Sphingobium yanoikuyae: one gene and its partners. The protein of the gene in region 1 interacts with the protein of each later gene in a pairwise test. Links are inferred from orthologs where the notes say so. Each region holds a gene or a part of one and is shown in the gene's direction. Other genes may lie near its edges.

What was found.
Region 2: the proteins of rlmB (region 1) and tsaE interact in binary tests that used the Escherichia coli proteins (3 or more experiments, as listed by UniProt). The link is inferred for Sphingobium yanoikuyae from one-to-one orthologs.
Region 3: the proteins of rlmB (region 1) and HH800_RS10265 interact in binary tests that used the Escherichia coli proteins (3 or more experiments, as listed by UniProt). The link is inferred for Sphingobium yanoikuyae from one-to-one orthologs.

Annotation. Positions count from the first base shown.
Region 1 is NZ_CP053021.1:5,190,530-5,197,467, reverse strand. What follows is about bases 1,889-4,744. They hold rlmB (23S rRNA (guanosine(2251)-2'-O)-methyltransferase RlmB), read left to right. Parts: upstream 1,889-2,874; coding sequence 2,875-3,615; downstream 3,616-4,744. Other genes in these bases: HH800_RS25075 (2Fe-2S iron-sulfur cluster-binding protein), read right to left, coding at 4,478-4,744; HH800_RS25080 (hypothetical protein), read left to right, coding at 3,701-4,468; HH800_RS25095 (DMT family transporter), read right to left, coding at 2,280-2,600; bglX (beta-glucosidase BglX), read right to left, coding at 1,889-2,118. In the rest of the region: more of bglX, read right to left, coding at 1-1,888; more of HH800_RS25075, read right to left, coding at 4,745-4,795; HH800_RS25070 (DNA-3-methyladenine glycosylase family protein), read left to right, coding at 4,872-5,501; HH800_RS25065 (YidH family protein), read right to left, coding at 5,541-6,173; HH800_RS25060 (DUF4136 domain-containing protein), read right to left, coding at 6,188-6,724. UniProt on the Escherichia coli protein: Specifically methylates the ribose of guanosine 2251 in 23S rRNA.
Region 2 is NZ_CP053021.1:1,970,029-1,977,083, reverse strand. The notes cover bases 2,131-5,103. They hold tsaE (tRNA (adenosine(37)-N6)-threonylcarbamoyltransferase complex ATPase subunit type 1 TsaE), read left to right. Parts: upstream 2,131-3,381; coding sequence 3,382-3,825; downstream 3,826-5,103. Other genes in these bases: HH800_RS09840 (nucleotidyltransferase family protein), read left to right, coding at 4,805-5,103; HH800_RS09845 (aminoglycoside phosphotransferase family protein), read left to right, coding at 3,822-4,808; HH800_RS09855 (sensor histidine kinase), read left to right, coding at 2,131-3,374. Also shown: ahcY (adenosylhomocysteinase), read left to right, coding at 1-845; more of HH800_RS09855, read left to right, coding at 1,026-2,130; more of HH800_RS09840, read left to right, coding at 5,104-5,512; double-strand break repair protein AddB, read left to right, coding at 5,505-7,055. UniProt on the Escherichia coli protein: Required for the formation of a threonylcarbamoyl group on adenosine at position 37 (t(6)A37) in tRNAs that read codons beginning with adenine.
Region 3 is NZ_CP053021.1:2,072,249-2,079,302, reverse strand. Bases 2,131-5,102 are described here. They hold HH800_RS10265 (NAD(P)H-hydrate dehydratase), read left to right. Parts: upstream 2,131-2,906; coding sequence 2,907-4,298; downstream 4,299-5,102. Other genes in these bases: HH800_RS10260 (class I SAM-dependent RNA methyltransferase), read left to right, coding at 4,295-5,102; HH800_RS10270 (hypothetical protein), read left to right, coding at 2,551-2,907; HH800_RS10275 (N-formylglutamate amidohydrolase), read left to right, coding at 2,131-2,498. In the rest of the region: HH800_RS10285 (tetratricopeptide repeat protein), read left to right, coding at 1-907; HH800_RS10280 (4-(cytidine 5'-diphospho)-2-C-methyl-D-erythritol kinase), read left to right, coding at 925-1,785; more of HH800_RS10275, read left to right, coding at 1,782-2,130; more of HH800_RS10260, read left to right, coding at 5,103-5,500; HH800_RS10255 (type III PLP-dependent enzyme), read right to left, coding at 5,664-6,857. UniProt on the Escherichia coli protein: Bifunctional enzyme that catalyzes the epimerization of the S- and R-forms of NAD(P)HX and the dehydration of the S-form of NAD(P)HX at the expense of ADP, which is converted to AMP.

The DNA of each region.
Region 1 (6,938 bases):
GACCTGGGTGGAATCGCCCGGCGACAAAGTGACGCGCTGGATGCGCTTCAGTTCGCGGATCGGGCGGGTGCGGCTGGCGACGCGGTCGCGGATATAGAGTTGCACCACCTCGCTGCCCTTGCGCTTGCCCTTGTTGGTGAGGCGCGCGGTGATCTCCACCGCGCCGTCCCAGCGCAGCGCGGTGTCGGAGAGCTTCAGGTCGCTGAGGGCGAAATCGGTGTAGCTGAGGCCATGGCCGAAGGGGAAGCGGGCGCTGTTGTCGGTGGTGGCATAGCGCGCCTTATATTCGGTGCTGCCATTGTCCACCGTCGGTCGGCCGGTCGACTTGCGATCGTAGAAGAAAGGCTCCTGCCCGCTTTCCCAGGGGAAGCTGACCGGCAGCTTGGCCGAGGGATCGACCTTGCCGAACATTATGTCGGCCAGCGCATGGCCGGTTTCCGACCCCAGGAACCAGGTCGCCAGCAACGCCTGCGCATTGGCGACACCATCATGCAAAGCGAGCGCGCGGCCATGGCGCAGCAGCACGATGACCGGCTTGCCGGTGGCGGCGATCGCATCGGCCAGTGCCTGTTGCGAGGAGGGCAGCTCGATCATCGTGCGCGATTGCGCCTCGCCCGACATCGCCTGGGATTCGCCAACCGCCAGGATCACCACGTCCGCCGCCTTCGCTGCGGCGACGGCACGGGCGATCCCGTCCTTGATCGGGCCGTTGACCGCGCAACCCAGTTCGACCGTCAGCTTTGCGGGATCGGGCATCGCCGCGCGCAGGCCGGTGGCGATGTCGACGCCCTTGTCGGGATCGCCGTAAAAGGCCCAGGGGCCGTAGAGATTGGCCTTGTCCTCGCCGAACGGGCCGATCAGCGCGATCCTTTGCCCGGCAGCGGGATCGAGCGGCAGCACCCCGTCATTCTTGAGCAGCACGACCGATCGGGCCGCCGCCTCGCGCGCCAAAGCATGATGGGCGGGCGTGCCGATGCGCGCCTTTTCAACCTCTTCGTCGAGCGAGCGATAAGGATTGTCGAACAGCCCCATCGCGGTCTTCACATAAAGGATGCGGCGCACCGCGACATCGACCGTCGCCATCGGCACCGCGCCGCTCTTCACCAGATCGGGGATGTGGCGGATATAGAGGCCGCTCTGCATCGACATGTCGACCCCGGCCAGCACCGCGAGGCGGGCGGCGTCGCGCTCATCCTCGGCAAAGCCATGGGCGACCAGTTCCTCGTCGGCGGTGTAATCGGAGAAGACGAAGCCGCGAAACTGCATCTCGCCGCGCAATATGTCGGTCAGCAATTCGCGGTCGGCGGTGGCGGGCACGCCGTTAATCTCGTTGAAGGCGGCCATGGTGGTGAGCGCACCGGCGGCAAAGGCCTTGCCGAAGGGCGGCAAATGGGTTTCGCGCAGCGTCTCGTCACTGATGTCGACGCTGCCATATTCGAGGCCCGCGGCGACCGCGCCATAGGCGGCGAAATGCTTGGGACAGGCGAGCAGCGAATCGTCGCGGCGCAGGTCGCGCCCCTGAAAGCCGCGAATCCGCGCCGCCGACAACAGGCCGGTCAGATAGACATCCTCGCCCGCGCCTTCAACCACCCGGCCCCAGCGCTGGTCGCGCGCGACATCGACCATCGGCGCGAAGGTGAGGTGCAGGCCGGCCGCCGTCGCCTCCACCGCCATGACCCGCGCGGTCTTTTCCACCAGCACCGGATCGAAGCAGGAAGCCTCCCCCAGCGGCACGGGAAAGATGGTCTTGAGGCCGTGAATCACGTCGCCCGCCAGCAGCAGCGGGATGCCCAGGCGGCTGTTCTTGACCGCCATCTCCTGCGCGCGGCGCCCACCGGCAACGCCGATTCCGTTGAACAGGCAGCCGACCCGGCCCTTGCGAATCTCGTCGGCCAGGCGCTTCTCGTCCTGGATGCCGGCCGCCGGGTTGGGCGGGTTGAAGGGACGGAAGCTGTCGGCCAGGCAGGTCATCTGCCCAGCCTTTTCCTCCAGCGTCATCTTCGCGATCAGCGCATCGACGCGGGCGACGTCGGCCTGCGCCAGCGCGCGGCGGGGAATGCCAAGGGCGAGGACACCGCCCAGGGTGCGGATGAGGAGGTCGCGGCGATCAAGAGTCATGCGGGGGAGAGCGTAACCGGGGAAGAATGAACGGGGCTTGTCCGAAGACAAACGGACTTCCGCCGTTTTTGTTGCGCTGCGGCAATAAGCCTGCGGCGCGACGCCCCGATCCCGCGATCAGGCCATGCGCCGAATCATGTTACGCGAATCAGGAGAAGCAATCACGCCTGGGCCGACAATTTGGTGCCGACCACGCCGATCACGATCATCGCCATGAAGCCGATCTGGGCCATGTTGACCCGATCCCCATAGAGAATCATGCCGCCGATGATGACGCCCACGGCGCCCAGGCCCGTCCAGATCGCATAGGCGGTGCCCGCCGGCAGATCGCGCATCGCCAGCGCCAGCAGCCCCATGTTGAGGAAGCTCAGGGCAATGGGCACGACGGAAGCCTGCCAGCTGCCGACGGTGGCGGCCCATTTCAGGCTCAATGCCCAGATGATTTCGGTGAATACGGCGATGCCGAGAATGACCCAGGCCAAGCGGCGTTCCTCTTGCGGTAACGGGCTCGGCTGGAGCGGCGCGCGGACCGGAAACCCGAAAGAGGCGGCGCGCCGATGAGGGCAGTGGTGGACAGGGCTGGATTCGAACCAGCGTACGGAAACCCGGGCAGATTTACAGTCTGCTGCCTTTAACCACTCGGCCACCTGTCCAGTGCCCTACGCGGTGGAAATTTGCTGTCCCGCCGCGCTGGAGGCGGCTCAATGGCGAATGGAGGCTTGCCTGTCAATGGGGTGATGTGAAAAGAGCGAAAACATGAAAAGAGGACATCGTACCGGCAAGCCGAAAGGCGCCTTCCCCCGCTTCTACGGACGCCACGCCATCACGGCTGCGCTCGCCAATCCGAACCGCGTCGTGCGCAAGATATGGGGCACGCGCGAAGCGATCGGCGCGCTCGACCTGCCGCCTGTGCTGCCGATCGTCTATTCCGACGTCGCCGACATGGGCCGCATGGTGCCGTCGGATGCGCCGCATCAGGGCATTGTCGCCGAAGTCGAGCCGCTGGACGATGTCTGGCTGGGCGACGTGCTGGAACAGGGACGGGACGACCAGCGCCCGATCCTGGTGCTCGACCAGGTGACCGATCCGCATAATGTCGGCGCGATCCTGCGTTCGGCCGCCGCCTTCGACGCGCTGTGCATCGTAACCCAGGACCGGCATGCGCCGCCCGAATCGGGCGTGCTGGCCCGCGCCGCGTCGGGCGCGCTGGAAACCGTGCCCTGGGTGCGGGTGGTGAACCTGGCCCGCGCGCTCGAAGAGATTGCCGAAGCCGGTTACTGGCGCATCGGCCTGGACGGCGATTGCGACACCGTGCTGGCCGACGCGATCGGCGAATCGCGCGTCGCGCTGGTGCTGGGCGCCGAGGGTGAAGGGCTGCGCCACAACACCATGGCGCATTGCGACATTATCGCTAAGCTGCCGATCAGCCCGCGCATGGAGAGCCTGAACGTCTCCAATGCGGCAGCGATCGCCCTGTACGCCGCCACCAGCCGGTAAGCGGCCGCCGGGCACCATCTTGCGACGATGTGGGCGGGGCGCCCTGCCCCGCTCGCATCGTCGCGCAGACGAACGGGGGTTCGCCATGGTCCTATTGTCCCGCGCGGCGGGCGCACTGGCGGCGCTGCTGATGCTGCCCGGATGCCTGGTGACCCCCGGCAGCTTCACCTCCACCCTCGACATCCGCGCCGACCGCAGCTTCGCCTTTGCCTATAAGGGCGAGATATTGGCGTCGGACATGGACAAGGCGCTGGGCGGCCTCAACAGCGATGCCGAGGACGATCCGCTGGAAGGCGTCGCCCCGCCCGAGGGCGAGGAGGCCGTGCTGCAGAAGGTGGCGCAGAGCCAGAGCAAGACGCCTACACCGCCCGCCGAGCCCCAGTTCGACAAGACCAGCGGCGACGATACGCAGATGCAGGCGATGGCGAGCGCGCTCACCAAGGAAAAGGGGTTCCGGTCGGTCCAGTATCTGGGCGATCACAAATTCGCGATCGACTATGCGATCAGCGGAAGGCTGGACCATGCCTTCCTCTTCCCCTTCAACATCGACGCGCAGATTGTCCTGCCCTTCGTCGCGGTGGAAATGCGCGGGGCGGACCGGGTGCGGGTGAAGGCACCGGGCTTTGCCAACGGTTTCGACAAGAGCCAGGGGCCGGCCGGCATGGGCGGCGGATCGGGCGACGCCGCCGCCAAGGCGCTGAACGGCACGTTCACGCTGACCACCGATGCGGAGATCGTCAGCCAGAATCAGGAAGATGGCGCCACCACCGTGCCGGAGGGCAAGCGCATCACATGGACCATCACGCCGCTGACCGGCGATGCGCCGGCCGCGACGTTGCGGGTCAGGCCCTGAAATAAGGGATCAGTCTTCCGGCGCGATGGTGACGCGCAGGCCGTCAAGCGCATCGCTCAGTACGACCTGACAGGACAGGCGGCTGGTCTCGTTGCGATGATCGCTGCTGTCGAGCAGGTCATTCTCGTCCTCGCTCATCGCCGGCAGGGCGTCGGCAAAGGCCGGGTCGACATAGACATGGCAGGTCGCGCAGGAGCAGCAGCCGCCGCACAGCGCGAGCAGTTCGTCAAAGCCATGGTCGCGAATGACTTCCATCACCGAGAGACCCTTGTCCCCCTCAACAGTCTGTTCGGCACCATCACGGTTGACCACGATCAGCTTCGGCATCTACCCATTCCTTTTGGACTTATCCCCGCCGCTCTGACCGACAGCGGCGGCGAAATCAAGGGCTGGACGGGCGGACATGGTAAGCACGGCGGAAGAATTGCGCGTCAGCCTGGACTTCATCGCTGCGGCGGAGCCGGCATTCGGCGCGGCGATCGCCAGCGTCGGCTATCCGGTGCCGCGCGTGCGCGAGCCGGGATATGAGACGTTGCTGCGCACCATCGTCGGCCAGCAGGTCAGCGTCGCCTCCGCCGCGGCGGTCTGGCGCAAGCTGGAGGCGGAGCTGGGCGTGGGCTGCACACCCGAAGCGCTGCTGGCGCGCGATTTCGATACGTTGCGCGCCTGTGGCCTGTCGCGGCAGAAGCAGGGCTATGCCCGCAGCCTGGCCGAACTTGTGGTGGACGGCACGCTGGACCTCCACGCCCTGCCCGCCGACGATGAGGCCGCGATCGCGCAACTGGTGCAGATCAAGGGGATCGGCCGCTGGTCGGCGGAAATCTATCTGCTGTTCGCCGAAGGCCGCCCCGACATCTGGCCGGCCGGCGACCTGGCGGTGCAGATCGCGGTCGGGCGGATATTAGGCCTTGGCGAGCGGCCGAGCGAGAAGCTGACCCGCGACCTTGCCGAAGCCTGGCGGCCGCATCGCGGCGCCGCCGCGATCATGGCCTGGCACCATTATAATAAAGGGCAGGACATGCTGCAGAGCTGAGACGCGGCGGGGCACAGGCCCCGCCCGCCTGCCCGCGATTCAGCCCAGCAGGGCGATGTTGAAGACGATGCCCAGCACCGCCGCCAGCGCCAGCGCCAGCAGACACAGCGCAATCACCAGCGTCACCGAGATCGGGAAGCGGCTGTCGGAGTGAATCAGCCCATCCTCCGTCATGATCTTGCGCCGATCCCGCAATTCCGTCGCGAACTGGACATGGCGCACGATGCCGCCGGCCAGCAGCACGATGCCGAACACCAGCAGCGCCACGCCGAAATTGCGCGGCGCGTTGACATTCTGGATGCTGCCCGCGTCCTGCATCTTCTGGAATGCCTGGTTGATGGTGAAGCCGAAGCCGATCAGCGACAGCGCGGTGCGCATTTCCGACATCAGGGTCCGGTCCGCGCTCATCCGGGTCCGCTGGAACGACATGCCGGTCCGGCGCATCGACATTTCGGTGCGATGCCCGGAAAGGTCGGTGCGATATTCGGACAGGTCGGTGCGATGTTCCGACAGGCCCGTGCGATGGCGCGACAGGCCAGTGCGGAAATGCGAATAGGCGGTCGATGCCCCTTCGGGATCGCTCATGTCGACCGACGGAATGGGCGGCACGGGCTCGCCCACATTGCGGGCCGGGCGGATGGGCGCGCCCCTGGTTTCCTGCGATTCGGCCATATGCTCCCCTCCTGTCAGTTCGGCTTGATCGGCGGCGGGAAATTGGCGAGCACGGCGGTCACCGCCTTGTCGATTGTCGCCTGGTCGGGGCTCTTGCGGCTGACCTCCTGCGTGGCCGTGCCGTGCCAGACCGGCTGTTTCGTCCCGGTGTCATAAATGTCGACCGTCAGCGTGCCGTCGGTCACGTTGCGCACATCGACATTGCGATAGCCGCCCCAGCCGGCCCACCCGCCCCAGGGACGATAATAGGTGGCGTAGGGACCGAAATCGGTCACCTCCACCCGATCGCGGGCGCCCAGGGTGAAGCCGATGGCAAATTCGCCGGGTTCAGCCTGGCTATAGCCGCGCGCCGCGAGCGCGCTGTCGATCGACGCCTTCACCCGCTGGAACAGCAATGGGTTCATGCCCTGCGGCACATTGATCGACGCCCAGCTATAGCTGCGATAGCTGGCGAAATTGGCCGCGGGATCGGCATCATAATTGACCCGTGGCGTGGTGGCACAGCCTGCCAGCGCCAGCAGCAGACCCGTGACGAATATGCGCCTGATCATATCGCGACCTCCCTTTGAATATCCCTGGGCATAGCCAAGCGGACGCCGGGCCAGCCATCGGGATTCTCCCCTAGGGAGCGCCCCGGATATCCCTAGCCAATGGCGTGAAGCGACTCACCCGTCCGACCCCCGGAAAATCCGCTATGGCGCGATGCCCGCGAATGCGCGATCATCCCTTATTCCAGCGGTCGGACGGGTGAGTCGCGGCGCCAAT
Region 2 (7,055 bases), 3.2 Mb from region 1 along the record:
TCAAGGGCGTGTCGGAAGAAACCACCACCGGCGTGCATCGTCTGTATGAACTGTCGAAGAAGGGCAAGCTGCCTTTCCCCGCGATCAACGTGAACGACAGCGTCACCAAGTCGAAGTTCGACAACCTCTATGGTTGCAAGGAATCGCTGGTCGACGCCATCCGTCGCGGCACCGACGTCATGCTGGCCGGCAAGGTCGCCTGCGTTGCCGGTTTCGGCGACGTCGGCAAGGGTTCTGCTGCCTCGCTGCGCAATGGCGGCGCCCGCGTTCTCGTGACCGAAATCGATCCGATCTGCGCCCTGCAGGCCGCGATGGAAGGCTATGAAGTCGTGACGATGGAAGAAGCCGCGCCGCGCGCCGACATCTTCGTCACCGCGACCGGCAACGAAGGCGTCCTGACCGTCGATCATATGCGCGCCATGAAGAATATGGCGATCGTGTCGAACATCGGTCACTTCGACAGCGAGATCGAAATCGCCGGCCTCGCCAACATGAAGTGGACCGAGATCAAGCCGCAGGTCGACGAAGTCGAGTTCCCCGATGGCAAGAAGATCATCGTCCTGTCGAAGGGCCGCCTGGTCAACCTGGGCAACGCCACCGGCCACCCGAGCTTCGTGATGTCGGCCAGCTTCACCAACCAGACGCTGGCGCAGATCGAACTGTGGACCAAGAGCGAGATCTACGGCAACGACGTCTATGTCCTGCCCAAGCATCTGGACGAGAAGGTCGCCGCGCTGCACCTGGAAAAGCTGGGCGTGAAGCTGACCCAGCTCAGCCAGCGTCAGGCCGACTATATCGGCGTGCCGGTCGAAGGCCCGTTCAAGCCGGACCACTACCGCTACTAAAAATTGAAAAAGTGGGAGGGCCATCCTCCCCCTTTTACCTTATCCGATGCCCGGACCATGCTGTGCCGGGCATTCATCATATCTGGGCGCTTTCCGCCGGCGCCAAGTTGCGTTAGGCCCGTGGCCATTGGTCTGTATGAACGATAAACAACTGGTCGCGAACGGGATGGGAATGGCGCAATGGGGTCTATGAGCCCGCTTGCCACTTTGTTGCTGGGCACGGTGATGGCCGGCTGGCTGGGGGCTGCGATATGGGCGCTGATCACGGGTCAGCGCATGCGCCGCGCAGGGATGCAGGCGCAGGGCAAGCTGGATCGGCTGACGACGCTGCTCGCGTCGGCGCCGGCTGCGCCCGTCATCATTCATCCCGACGGCCGGATGGAGGCCGCCGACCGGCTGGGCAAATGGCTGGGCCGGGACCGCGTGCCGACCTTCGTGTCCGAACTGACGGCGCCCGATGGCGGGCTTGAGCCGGCCGATGCCGCTGCACTGGGGCGCGAGATCGGCGCCGCACAGAAAGCGGGTAAGAGTTTTTCGCTGCCGATCCGGGGCAGCGGTTCGTCGCGCACGCTGCTGGTTCGCGGTGCGCCAGCCGGGCCGGCGCTGGCCGCCAATGGCGGCGTCGTGCTGTGGATCTTCGACGCGACCGACAGCCAGGCGGAAATCCAGGCGCTGAGCGCGACCGTCGGGCAATTGCGCGAGGCGCTGGAGGCGCTCGCCGGACTGGTCGAGGCCGCGCCCTTCCCGATGTGGCACCGCACGCCCGACCTGCGCCTGAGCCTGGTCAACAGCGCCTATGTCCGTGCTGTCGATGGCGCCGGCGCCCATGACGTGATCATGAACGGCACCGAACTGGTCGAGAATGTGAACGGCTTCAGCCCGCAGGACGCCGCGGCACAGGCGCTCGACGAAGGCAATTCGCTTGCCCGTATCGTTCCGGCAACGATCGATGGCGAACGGCGGACGATGCGCGTCGTCGACGTGCCGCTGGGCGCGGCCGGGGTCGCAGGTTTCGCGATGGACCAGCATGAACTGGAACAGGCGCGGGTCGAGCATCGTCGGCTGGAAGCGGCGCAGCGCGATCTGCTCGATCGGCTGTCGGCCGGTGTTGCGCGCTTCGGTCCCGACCGGGCGCTGCGTTTCTGGAACCAGCCCTTCATCAGCCTGTTCGGCCTGAAACAGGAAGCGCTCACGGATGCACCGCTGTTCGAGCGCGTGCTCGATCAGATGCGCGATGCGCGCCGGCTGCCGGAAAATCGTGACTTCCCGGCCTGGCGCGCGGAACGGCGGGACTGGTTCCTGTCGCCTGATCCGCTGGAGGAAAACTGGCTGCTGGTCGATGGCACGCATTTGCGCGTCTATGCCCAGCCGCTGCCCGACGGTGGCCTGTTGCTGATCTTCGAGGACCGGACCGAACAGGTGCAATTGTCGAGCGCCCGCGACACGCTGTTGCGGGTGCGGACGGCGACCTTCGACAATCTGTTCGAGGCGATCGGCGTCTTCTCGTCGGATGGGCGCCTGCATCTGTGGAACAGCCGTTTCCGCACCATCTGGGACATCAGCGAAGAGGCGTTGGGCAAGCATCCCCGTATCGATGAGTTGATGCGTGCCGTGCAGAGCCGGCTTGCCAAGCCGCAGCAGAGCAATCTGGTGCGCGAACTGGTCCGCGCGGCAACGGTGGAGCGCAAGCAGCGTGTCGGCCATGTCGGCTTTGCCGACGGGCGCATCTTCGAATTTGCCGCCATTCCGCTGCCGGATGGCAATGCGCTGTTCACTATGCTGGATGTCACCGACAGCCGGCGGGTCGAACAGATGCTGCGCGACCGCAACGAGGCCCTGGAACAGGCCGACAAGGTCAAAACCGCCTTCGTCACCAACATGAGCTATGAGTTGCGCACCCCGCTGACGACCATCGCCGGCTTTGCCGAGATGATGAGCGCGGGCTATGCAGGCGAACTCAGCGACAGCGCGGTCGAATATGTGAACGGCATCCTGCAGAGCACCGGGCGCCTGTCGATGCTGATCGACAATGTGCTCGACCTTACCCAGGGCGAGGCCGGCACTTTGCCGATTGAACGCAGCGAGGTCGATCTGGCGGCGCTGGTGCGCGCCAGCGTCGCGCGCATCGACGCCGAGGCGAAGGCCAAGGGGATCGATCTTTCCGTCACCCTGCAGGATACGCTGGGGGTGATCCAGGGCGATGCGCGCCGGATCGGTCAGGCGGTCGATCATCTTCTGGAAAATGCGGTGCGCTATTGCGGCTCCGGCGCACGGGTGTTGCTGCATGGCGATGGCGGCCCCGATCTCGCCCGCCTGGTCGTGTCGGACAATGGCCCTGGTATCGATGCCACCCGGCAAGCCACGATCTTCGATGCGATCAGCCGTGCCGAGCAGAATCGCAAGGGCGCGCGCGCGACGATTGGCCTGCCGCTCGTCAAGCAGTTGGCGCAGGCCCATGGCGGCACGTTCGAACTGGTATCGGAGCCGGGTCAGGGAACGATGGTCGTGATCGAGCTGCCCCGTGGCTGAGCTGGATATGATCCTGGAGGGCGAGGGCGCCCAACTCGATCTGGGCCGACGGCTCGCGAGCCATGTCCGCATCGGTGACGTCATCGCGCTGGAAGGCGGCCTCGGCGCCGGCAAGACGACGCTGGCGCGGGGCCTGCTGGAAGGGCTTGGTCTGGAGGGGGAGGCGCCCAGCCCCAGCTTCGCGATCGTCCAGCCCTATGACATTCCCGATGTCCGCCTGCCGGTCGCCCATGTCGATCTCTACCGGCTTGACGATGCGGAGGAAGCGGCCGAGCTGGCGCTGGACGAATATCTGCAGGACAGCCTGCTAGTCATCGAATGGCCCGACAGGCTGGGCGATGGGCTCTGGTCGCACGCCCTGTTTCTGACCATCATGGTCGAGCCGGATGGCGCACGGCGCTTGACAGCGCGCGTGCCCGACGCTTGGACGGACCGATGGTCACAGATATGATCCCCCCCGCAACCGCCCCCGCTTTCCTCACGCAGGCGGGTTGGGATGGCGCCGCCATCGTTCCGCTTGCCGGCGATGCCTCCTTCCGTCGTTATTTCCGCGTGGTCGACGGCGGCCGCCGTGCCGTGCTGATGGACGCGCCGCCGCCGCATGAAGATCCGCGTCCGTTCATCGCGATTGCTCAGCATCTGCTGGGTCAGGGCTTTGCCGCGCCGGCAATCCTGGCGCAGGATCTGACGCAGGGCCTCGTCCTGATCGAGGATTTTGGTGACGAGCGCCTGAAGGAGCATGTCGAGGAGGATCCGGCGGGCGAACTGGCGGTCTATCGCCGCGCGATCGATCTGCTGGCCGACCTGCACAAGCTGCCCGCAGCGGATGTCCCGCCCTATGACCGCGCGGTCTATCAGCGCGAGGTCGGGCTGCTGACCGAATGGTATTGCCCGGCGCTGGGGCTGGACGTCGATGCCGAAGCCTATCATGCGGCCTGGGACGCGGTGCTGCCGATCGCCGAACAGTCGGCAAGCCCTGTCGTCACCGTGCTGCGCGACTATCATGCCGAAAATATCATGTTGATCGACCGGCCCGAAGTGCGCGGCCTGGGTCTGCTCGATTTCCAGGACGCGCTGGCCGGCCATCCGGCCTATGACCTCGTGTCGCTGCTGCAGGATGCCCGGCGCGACGTGTCGCCGGAACTGGAGGCGGCGATGCTGGCCCATTATCATGCGGTCGCCAATCCGCCGGCCGATTTCGACGCTGCCTATGCGGTGCTGGGCGCCCAGCGCAACGCGAAGATCATCGGCATCTTCACCCGCCTTTGGAAGCGCGACCACAAGCCGCGCTATCTGTCCTACCTGCCGCGCATGTGGGGGCTGCTGGAACGCGATCTCGCCCATCCGGCGCTGGCGCCGGTGAAGGTCTGGTTCGACGCCAATATCCCTGCCGACAAGCGCCATCATGCGCTCGCGGAGTTTGCCCAGGCATGATCGATACCGCCATGCTCATGGCAGCAGGACTCGGCAAGCGGATGCGCCCGCTGACGGCGACCCGTCCCAAGCCGCTGGTGAAGGTCGCCGGCAAGGCGCTGATGGACCATGCGCTCGATCGCCTGGCGGCCGGTGGCATCAAGACCGTGGTCGTCAACGTCCATTATCTCGCCGATACGGTCGAGGCGCATCTCAAAACGCGCAAGGACATGGACTTCCGCATTTCCGACGAGCGGGCCAAGCTCCTGGAAACCGGCGGAGGGCTGATCCACGCCAGGCCACTGCTCGGCGACAAGCCGTTCATCTGCGCCAATAGCGACAATCTCTGGATCGACGGCCCGGCCGAGACGCTGGGCATGATGCAGCGGCTATGGGATCCCGAACGGATGGACGCGCTGCTGCTGCTGGTGCCGCTGGCGCGGGCCAATTGCCATAGCGGACCGGGCGATTTCCATATGGACGCCAATGGCCGCCTGACGCGGCGCAAGACCGCCCATGTCGCGCCGTTCGTCTTCACCGGCGTACAGATCCTTTCGCCCCGCCTGCTGGTTGATCCGCCGGCGGATGTCTTTTCGACGAACATCTTCTGGAACCGCGCGATCGAGGCCGGACGCCTCTATGGCGCGGTCCATCAGGGGCTATGGTTCGACGTGGGCACGCCGCAGGCCATTCCCGTCGTGGAGTCGATGATCGCCCATGGGTGACCGGGCCAAGCCGGCGCTGTACACCATCCCGGCGCACCGCGCCTTCGCCGACGCGCTGGTCGCCGGCATATTGGCGCAGCAGGGGAGCGATCCCGTCCGCCTGGCGCAGGGCATGATCCTGTTGCCCAGCAATCGCGCCGTCCGTGCCGTGAGCGACGCCTTTGTCCGCCGGGCCGAGGGCGGCCTGCTGCTGCCCCGTCTGGTCGCGCTGGGCGATCCGGAACTGGGCGAGGAAGTGGGGGGCGCGCTCGATCCGCTTTGGGAGGGCGATGCCGTTCCCGCGGCCATCCCGCCGATGCGACGACAGATGATCCTGGCGCGCATGGTGCAGGATGCCGGCGGCGCGGCGGATGCTGGCCAGGCGCTGCAACTGGGGCAGGCGCTCGGCGCTGTGCTTGACCAGATGCAGGTGGAGCGGGTGCCGCTCGATGCGCTGTCGAAGCTCGACCTGATCGAGGGGCTTTCGAGCCATTGGGAAAAATCGCTCGATCTCTTTTCCATCCTGATCGCCCGCTGGCCGGCAGAACTAGCGCGGCTGGGCCTCATTGACCTGGCCGACCGGCGCAATCGGCTGTTCGACCGGGTCGCAGCGCGCTGGAGCGAAGCGCCACCACCGGGGTTCATTGTCGCGGCCGGCATCAGCGCCGCCGCGCCGGCGATCGCCGGGCTGCTGCGGCGGATCGCCGAACTGCCCAATGGACAGGTGGTGTTCGCCGACCTCGACCAGAATTTGGACGAGGACGCCTGGGCCGCGATCGGTCCGTTCCCGCCCGATCCCGTCACCGGCCGCAGCGCTGCGGGACATGAGACCCATCCCCAATATACGCTCAAGCGCCTGCTCGACCGGATGAGCGCGAGCCGCGAGGATGTCGCCCAGTGGCGTTGGGGCAGCGAGCATGATGCTCGCGCCGTGCGCGGCCGCAATATTTCCAACGCGATGCTGCCGCCGCGCCTGACCAGTCGTTGGCGCGACCTCAAGACCGCCGACCGCTCGCTCGCCGGGGTCGAAGCGCTGGAGGTGGCGACGCCGGGCGAGGAAGCGCAGGCCATCGCCATCGCGCTGCGCGAGGCGCTGGAAACACCCGAACGGACCGCCGCGCTGGTGACGCCGGATCGGCAGCTGGCGGTGCGCGTCTCCGCGCATCTGCGCCGCTGGGGCATAGAGGCCGACGACTCCGCCGGTCAGCCGCTCTCTCGCCTGCCGCCCGGCACCTTGCTGATCGCGATGGCGGAGGCCGCGGCCGAGCGTTTTGCGCCGGTCGCGCTGCTGACCCTGCTCAAGCATCCGCTGGTGATGCGCGGCGAAATGCGCCTGCCCTGGCTGGAGGGGGTGCGTCAGCTCGATCTGCTGCTGCGGGGGCCGCGGCCGCAGGCGGGGCTGCGCGGCATCGACCTGCTGCTGGAAGCGCGTGAGGGCGAGGACCGGCAGAAGGAGCTACGTGCGCAGGCCCGCGCCTGGTGGCCCTGGGCGCGCGATCTGCTCGAACCGCTGGAGGCCGCCTTCGCGCTCGCGCCCGATCTGGCCGGGCAATTGGCGGCCGTG
Region 3 (7,054 bases), 3.1 Mb from region 1 along the record:
CAAGCAGGGCTTTGCGCAATTGTTGGCCCGCCTCGCGGTCGACATCGCGTCCGATGAAACAGGCACGGCGCTGGGCATTCGCCTGGCGCGGATCGCGACCTTTGCCGATCCGGCCGCTGCCGAGCCGCATCTGGTGGCGGCGAAACTGCTGGTGGCGGGTGATCTCGCCAATTATGCGGCGGCGGAAGCGCGCAAGCTGCCAGTCACTGGCTGGTATGGCGCGCTCGCCCAGGCGGAACTGGTCGAGGCACTGGCGGCCTCGGGGGATCGCGACGGTGCGATTGCACTGGCGCAAAGCCTAGCATCGGCTCCCAATGCCGAGCCGGAACGCCTTGTAAGACTTGGACGATTGCTGGCGGATTCGGGAGATTTCGACGGCGCTGCGTCGGCTTTCCATCGTGCGCAGGCGGGCTATTCGGCTGACAGCCTGCCTTGGGCGCTGCTGCTGTTCGAAGGCAGCGCGCTGGAACAGGGCAAGCGGTGGGACGAGGCCCGCGCGGTGCTCGAAAAAGCGGCCGTCATGGCCCCGAATGAACCGGTCATCCTCAATTATCTTGGCTATGCCCAGATCGAACGGCGGCAGAATGTCGATGTGGCGCTCGACCTGCTGAAAAAGGCGAGCGCGCTCAAGCCGCAGGATGCGTCGATCACGGACTCGCTTGGCTGGGCCAAGTTCGTGACCGGGGACGTCAAGGGCGCAGTCCCGGTGCTGGAACGCGCCGCAGCCGGAGCGCCCGGTGATGCCACGATCAACGAACATCTGGGCGACGCATTGTGGACCGCCGGTCGCCGCTATGAAGCGCGCTACGCCTGGCGCGCAGCGGCGGTCTTCGCGGAGGGGGATGTCGCCAATCGGCTTGACGCCAAGGCCCGCGAAGGGCTGAAACCCGAATATGCAGCGCCCTGATATTGTATCGAAATCCTGTGAATATATCCGGACAACTAACTGAAATTGCTTACGCAAAAGTCAATTTGGCTTTGCACGTGCGCGAGCGCCGCGCGGATGGCTATCATGCGCTGGAAAGCCTGTTCGTCTTTGCCGAGGATGGGGATATTCTCCATGCCCGGCAGCGCGACGACGGCGTCATCACGCTCGCCGTGGAAGGCTCTTGCAGCGCGGGCCTGAGCGGCGACGATGACAATCTGGTCATGCGAGCGGCGCGGCGCCTTCAGGCGGCCACAGGGGTAACGGTCGGCGCCGATATTCGGCTCGACAAGCGACTGCCGGTTGCATCCGGCATTGGTGGTGGCTCGGCGGACGCCGCCGCGACGCTGCGATTGCTGACGCGTCTCTGGAACTTCGCGGTAGAAGATACTGTATTACAGCAATTATCCCTGTTGCTTGGCTCGGACGTGCCGGCCTGCTTGGCCAGTACCACGCAGTTGGTGCGCGGCCGTGGCGAACTGCTGGAGGCGCAGGCGCTGGATGACCTATCGTGCCGGCCGATGCTGCTGGTCAATCCGAGGGTCGGCGTGTCGACGGCATCGGTCTTTGCCGGCTGGGACAGGATCGATCGCGGCCCGCTCGACGCGCTGGATATTGACGGGCTTGCGCGTTCCGGCCGCAATGATCTGGAGGCGCCGGCCCGGCTGTTGGCGCCGGTGATCGGTGATGTGCTGCAGGCGTTGCAGGCGCAAGCTCCCCGGCTGGTGCGCATGTCCGGATCGGGCGCGACCTGTTTTGCGCTGTTCGATGACGGGCAGGCCATGGCGCAGGCCGCGGCGGCCCTGCGCCGCGATCATCCGGATTGGTGGGTGATGGAAACGAGGATCAGGACATCATGAGCGAAGCCTTCACCACCGTGCGCGAGGGCGATCTCGACCTGCTGATCATCGTCGATCATGCCTCGGCCCATGTCCCCGACGATATCGACCTGGGCATCGATCCGGCGCTGCTTCGCGAACATATCGCGATCGACATAGGTGTGGCGGAGGTCAGCCAGTTGCTCGCGGCGCAACTGAACTGCTCGGCGATCCTGGCCGGCATCTCCCGCCTGGTCATCGACCTCAATCGTGAAGAGGATGCGCCCGGCCTGCTGTCGGTGATGAGTGACGGCCATGCCATTCCGGGTAATCGCGACGCCGATCTGGCCGAACGGATGCGCCGCTTCCATCATCCCTATCATCATCAGGTGGCGGCCATGCTTGGCGGCATGACGTCACCCTTCATCCTGTCCATGCATAGTTTCACGCCGCGCCTGGCGAGCGATCCGGCGCAGCAGCGGCCCTGGGACATCGGCATTCTCTATAATCAGGATGATCGGGCGGCGCGGATCGCCATTCCGATGCTGGAGGCGGCGGGGCTGAATGTAGGCGACCAACTGCCCTATTCGGGGCAATTGCTCAACGCGACCATGAACCGCCATGCGGAAGGCAATGGCATCCCCTATCTGGGGATCGAGATGCGGCAGGATCTGGTTGGCGATGCTGCCGGGCAGCGCCGCTTTGCCGATCTGCTCGGGCCGATCGTGCTGGAATGCCGTAACCGGCTGAGTTGATGGTCGGGCCTGGCGCGCCGGGCCATAGAGGATGTCGAAAGGGGATGTTCTGATGGGGCTGCGATTGTCTGGCGCACTGATGCTGGCGGGGCTGGCCTTGGCGGGATGTGACGGCAAGGGCGGCGGGAGCGGGGCGATCGCCGATGACGACAACTTGATCGACTGCGCTATCGGCAAGGGCGATTGGTCGCGAGAATGTGGCGTCGAACGCGAGGGCGGCCTGCTGACCCTGCGTCATCCCGACGGCGGGTTCCGGCGGCTAAGGATCGTGCAGGACGGGCGTGGCCTGGTTTCGGCCGATGGCGCCGAGGAGGCAAAGCTCACCATTATCGGCAAGGGACTGGTCGAAGTGGCGATCGGTGCCGACCAGTATCGGCTGCCCGCTACTGTGGCGGCCAAGCCGAATTGATGGCACTCGACCCGATATTGACGGCAGCAGCCATGAGCGCGGCCGAGCAGGCGGCGTTCGATGCTGGCGTCCATCCCTATGAACTGATGGAACGAGCCGGTGCGGCGGCGGCGCAGATCATCTGGCGTGCCGGGCATCGACGGGACGCGCTGATCCTCTGTGGTCCTGGAAACAACGGCGGTGATGGTTTTGTTATTGCCCGTATATTGCGCGAACTGGGCGTGCCGGCGCGGGTCGCCTCCCTGGGGGACAGCCGAACCGCATCGGCCCAGCGGGCCAGGGCATTATGGGACGGCCCGGTAGAGGCGCTGGCGGATGCCGCGCCGGCGGCACAACTGGTCGACGCGCTGTTCGGCACGGGGCTGACGCGCGGCCTGGATGCGGCGGTAGCGGAACGCTTGGGCGCATTGGTGGCGCATGCCAATCACAGCTATGCGATAGACCTGCCGAGCGGCGTGGGGACGGATGACGGCCAGCTATTGTCGGCGGTGCCGAAGTTCGACGTGACGATCGCATTGGGCGCGTTCAAGTCCGCGCATCTGTTGCAGCCGGCGGCCAGCCTCATGGGAAAGTTGGTGCGGGCGGACATCGGCCTCGCCATGCCGCAGGATGTGCATGCGCTCGCACCGCCGCAGCTTCGCGCGCCTGTCGCCGCTGCGCATAAATATAGCCGAGGTCTGGTCGGCGTTGTCGGCGGTCTTATGCCGGGCGCGGCGGCGCTGGCGGCAGCCGCGGCGGCCCATTCCGGTGCCGGCATGGTGAGGCGCTATGACGCTTCGCCATGCGAGTCTGGGCCGCACGCCATCGTTCATCAGCAGATTGAGGATGTCACTGTCCTGAGCGATGCTCTTTCCGACCCTCGGCTGGCGGCCGTGCTGGTCGGTCCGGGATTGGGTCGGGAGGATGGGGCGCAGGCGGGGCTTGATGTTGCGCTGGCATGCGGGCGGCCGCTGGTGCTGGACGCCGATGCACTGACGTTGTTGTCCGGCAAAGCTGAGAGCCATGTCCCGGCCGGATCGGTCCTCACCCCGCATGAGGGCGAATTCGTCCGGCTTTTCGGCGATCTGCCGGGCAGCAAGATCGACCGGGCGCTGGCCGGCGCGCGCATGACAAGGTCGGTTGTCGTCTATAAGGGCGCGGATAGCGTGATCGCCGCGCCGGATGGCCGGGTAGCCGTGGCGCGGAGCGCTTCGACCTGGCTGTCCACCGCCGGCACGGGCGATGTGCTGGCTGGCCTGGCGGCCGGGCGACTGGCCGTGACCGGCGATCCGTTTCGTGCAGCGTGCGAGGCGGTGTGGCTGCATGGGGAGGCTGCGCGCCGGGCCGGGGCGGCGTTTGTCGCGGATGATTTGCTTGCCGCGCTTCCAGCCGCTATCGGCTCGCGGCTGTGACCCAAGATAATGATCTCATCCTCCGCATCGCCGCCAAGGGCGATGGCGTCACCGCCGATGGGCGGCATTTCGCACTGGTAGCGCCGGGCGACCGGATCGCTGCCGACGGCAGCATCATCGCCGGCCCGCACCATGTCGACGCGCCCTGCGTCCATTTTCCCGGCTGCGGTGGCTGCGAGCTGCAGCAGATTGACGAGCCGAGCCTCGCTGATTTCGTCAGCGCCCGCGTGACCGGTGCGCTGGCCGGGCAGGGCGTGGTGCCGCAGACGGTGCTGCCGGCCCATGTTTCGCCACCGCGCACGCGTCGCCGCGCCTCGCTGCGCGCCTCGCGGCAGGGCAAGCGGATCACCATCGGCTTTGCGGAGCAGGGTAGCCATGTGCTGGTCGATCTGACGATGTGCGAGATCCTCGATCCGCGCCTGTTCGCGCTGATCGCGCCGCTGCGGACGATGCTGCTGACCTGCCTGCCCGACAAGCGCGCCGCGCATGTGCGCATGTCGCTGACCGATCAGGGCGTCGACCTGTTGCTGGAAGGCGTGAAGGTCGAGGGGCTGGCGGCGGACGAGGCGCTGGGTGATTTTGCCTGCGGACACTCTCTGGCGCGGCTGACCATCGACCAGGGCGATGGCCCGGAGACGCGCTGGGAGCCGGAGCCGGTAACCGTCAGCTTTGGAGGCGTAGCGGTGGGCTTCCCTCCCTATTCCTTCCTGCAGGCGACGCCGGATGGCGAGGCGGCGCTGGTCAAGGCAGTGCAGGATGCGTTGCCCGCGACCGGCGCGGTCGCCGACCTGTTCTGCGGTCTTGGCACCTTTGCGCTGGCGATCGGCGCCAATCGGCCGGTCTATGCGGCGGAGGGTGCGCGCGATCTGGTGTTGTCGCTGAAACTCGCCGGCCATCGCGCGCAGCGGCGCATGGTGGCGGATCATCGCGACCTGTTCCGCCGTCCGCTGACGCTGGAGGAACTGAACCGCTTTGCTGCCGTGGTGATCGATCCGCCCCGTGCGGGTGCGCGTGAGCAGGCGATGCAATTGGCGCAGTCGACCGTGCCGCTGATCGCCTATGTCTCGTGCAATCCGGGCAGCTTCGCCCGCGACGCCGCGCATCTGGTGGCGGGTGGCTATGTGCTCGACAGCGTCATGCCGGTCGGCCAGTTCCGCTGGTCCACCCATGTCGAACTGGTCGGGATTTTCCGGCGCCCCTGAGCGATTTCCTACGAAGTTCACACCGTCGTGGAGGGGTAAAATGCCCCAAAGAAAATCCCTCGCTGCGAGGGGGCGGCAGCGAGGGATATAGTCTTTCGTTCGATCCTCGGCCTATGCGGGCCGTTGGACGGGCATCCTCTCCTAAAGGGGAGCGGTGCCCGTCTTAACCGAGCTTGATGACAGTTGCGCGACGACGGGCCGGCAGCGTTTCGGCATAGAGGCTGGCCATCGGCTCGTCCGACACTTCGATCGTCGATTCCGACGTGAAGCCGTTGAAGCCGGTGCGCATTGCCGCGCCATAGGCGCCGAGCATGCCGATCTCGATATAGTCGCCGACCTTCACGTCCGCCGGGAGCATGAACGGGCCGACCATATGGTCCATGTCATCGCAGGTCGGGCCATAGAAGGAGAAGCCTTCCAGCTCTTCCTCGCTCTCATCCTCGCGCAGAAGGGCGACGGGGAAGCGCCAGCCGATATGCGCGGCATCGAACAGCGCGCCATAAGCGCCGTCGTTGATGTAGAGTTCCTGGCCACGGCGGCGTTCGACGCGCACGATGATCGAGCTATATTCCGCCGACAGCGCGCGGCCGGGTTCACACCACAGTTCCGACGAGTAGCTGACCGGCAGGCTTTCGAAGCCGCGGTGGATCGCCTCGAAATAATTTTCGAGCGCGACCGGCTCCATGCCCGGATATATGGACGGGAAGCCGCCGCCGACATCGATGATGTCGACCGTGACGGCCGCATCGACGATCGCGGCGCGCACGCGCTCGATCGCATCGCTATAGGCCTGGGGGCTCATCGCCTGGCTGCCGACATGGAAGCAGATGCCCAGCGCATCGGCAGCCTGACGGGTTGCCATCAGCAGTTCGCGGGTCTCGCCCAGCTCCGCGCCGAACTTCGACGCTAGGCTGAGTTCCGAATGTTCGGACGAAACGCGCAGGCGCACGCACAGCTCCAGATCGGTCGCATCACCGGTGGCGCGCATGATCTTTTCCAGCTCGTCGATCGTGTCGAGCGAGAAGGTGCGCACGCCATGGACATGGTAAGCTTCTGCGATTGCTTCCTCGGCCTTGACCGGGTGCATGAAGCAGAGCTTGGCCTTGCCTTCGAGCGTTTCGGCAACGAGACGCACTTCGGCAATTGAAGCCACGTCGAAATGCGTGATGCCCGAATCGAAAAGCGTACGGATCAGATCAGGAGACGGATTCGCCTTGACTGCATAGAGCGAGCGACCCGGAAACTTCTCAGTGAAGAAACGGGCGGCCCGAGCTGCGGCTTCGGGACGGATCAGCGTTACCGGTGCTGCCGGTGTGAGGGCGGTCGCTACCCCCAGCGCGCTATGATGCTTGTGCAACTCAAGGGACCTCCAGTGTAGTTCAGGGCGAAAAAGCTGCCTTGCGGTGGAAGTCCCATGGGGCAGCGAGCGGCCGATATATGCGGTGGGGTCCCCCCTGTAAAGCGCATATGAAAATTTTGTTGCGCAGCCTGCTATGAAACGTGCGTCATGCTGGATGGGCTGTTGAAAAGACAGGATATTTCGGCCGGACGAAA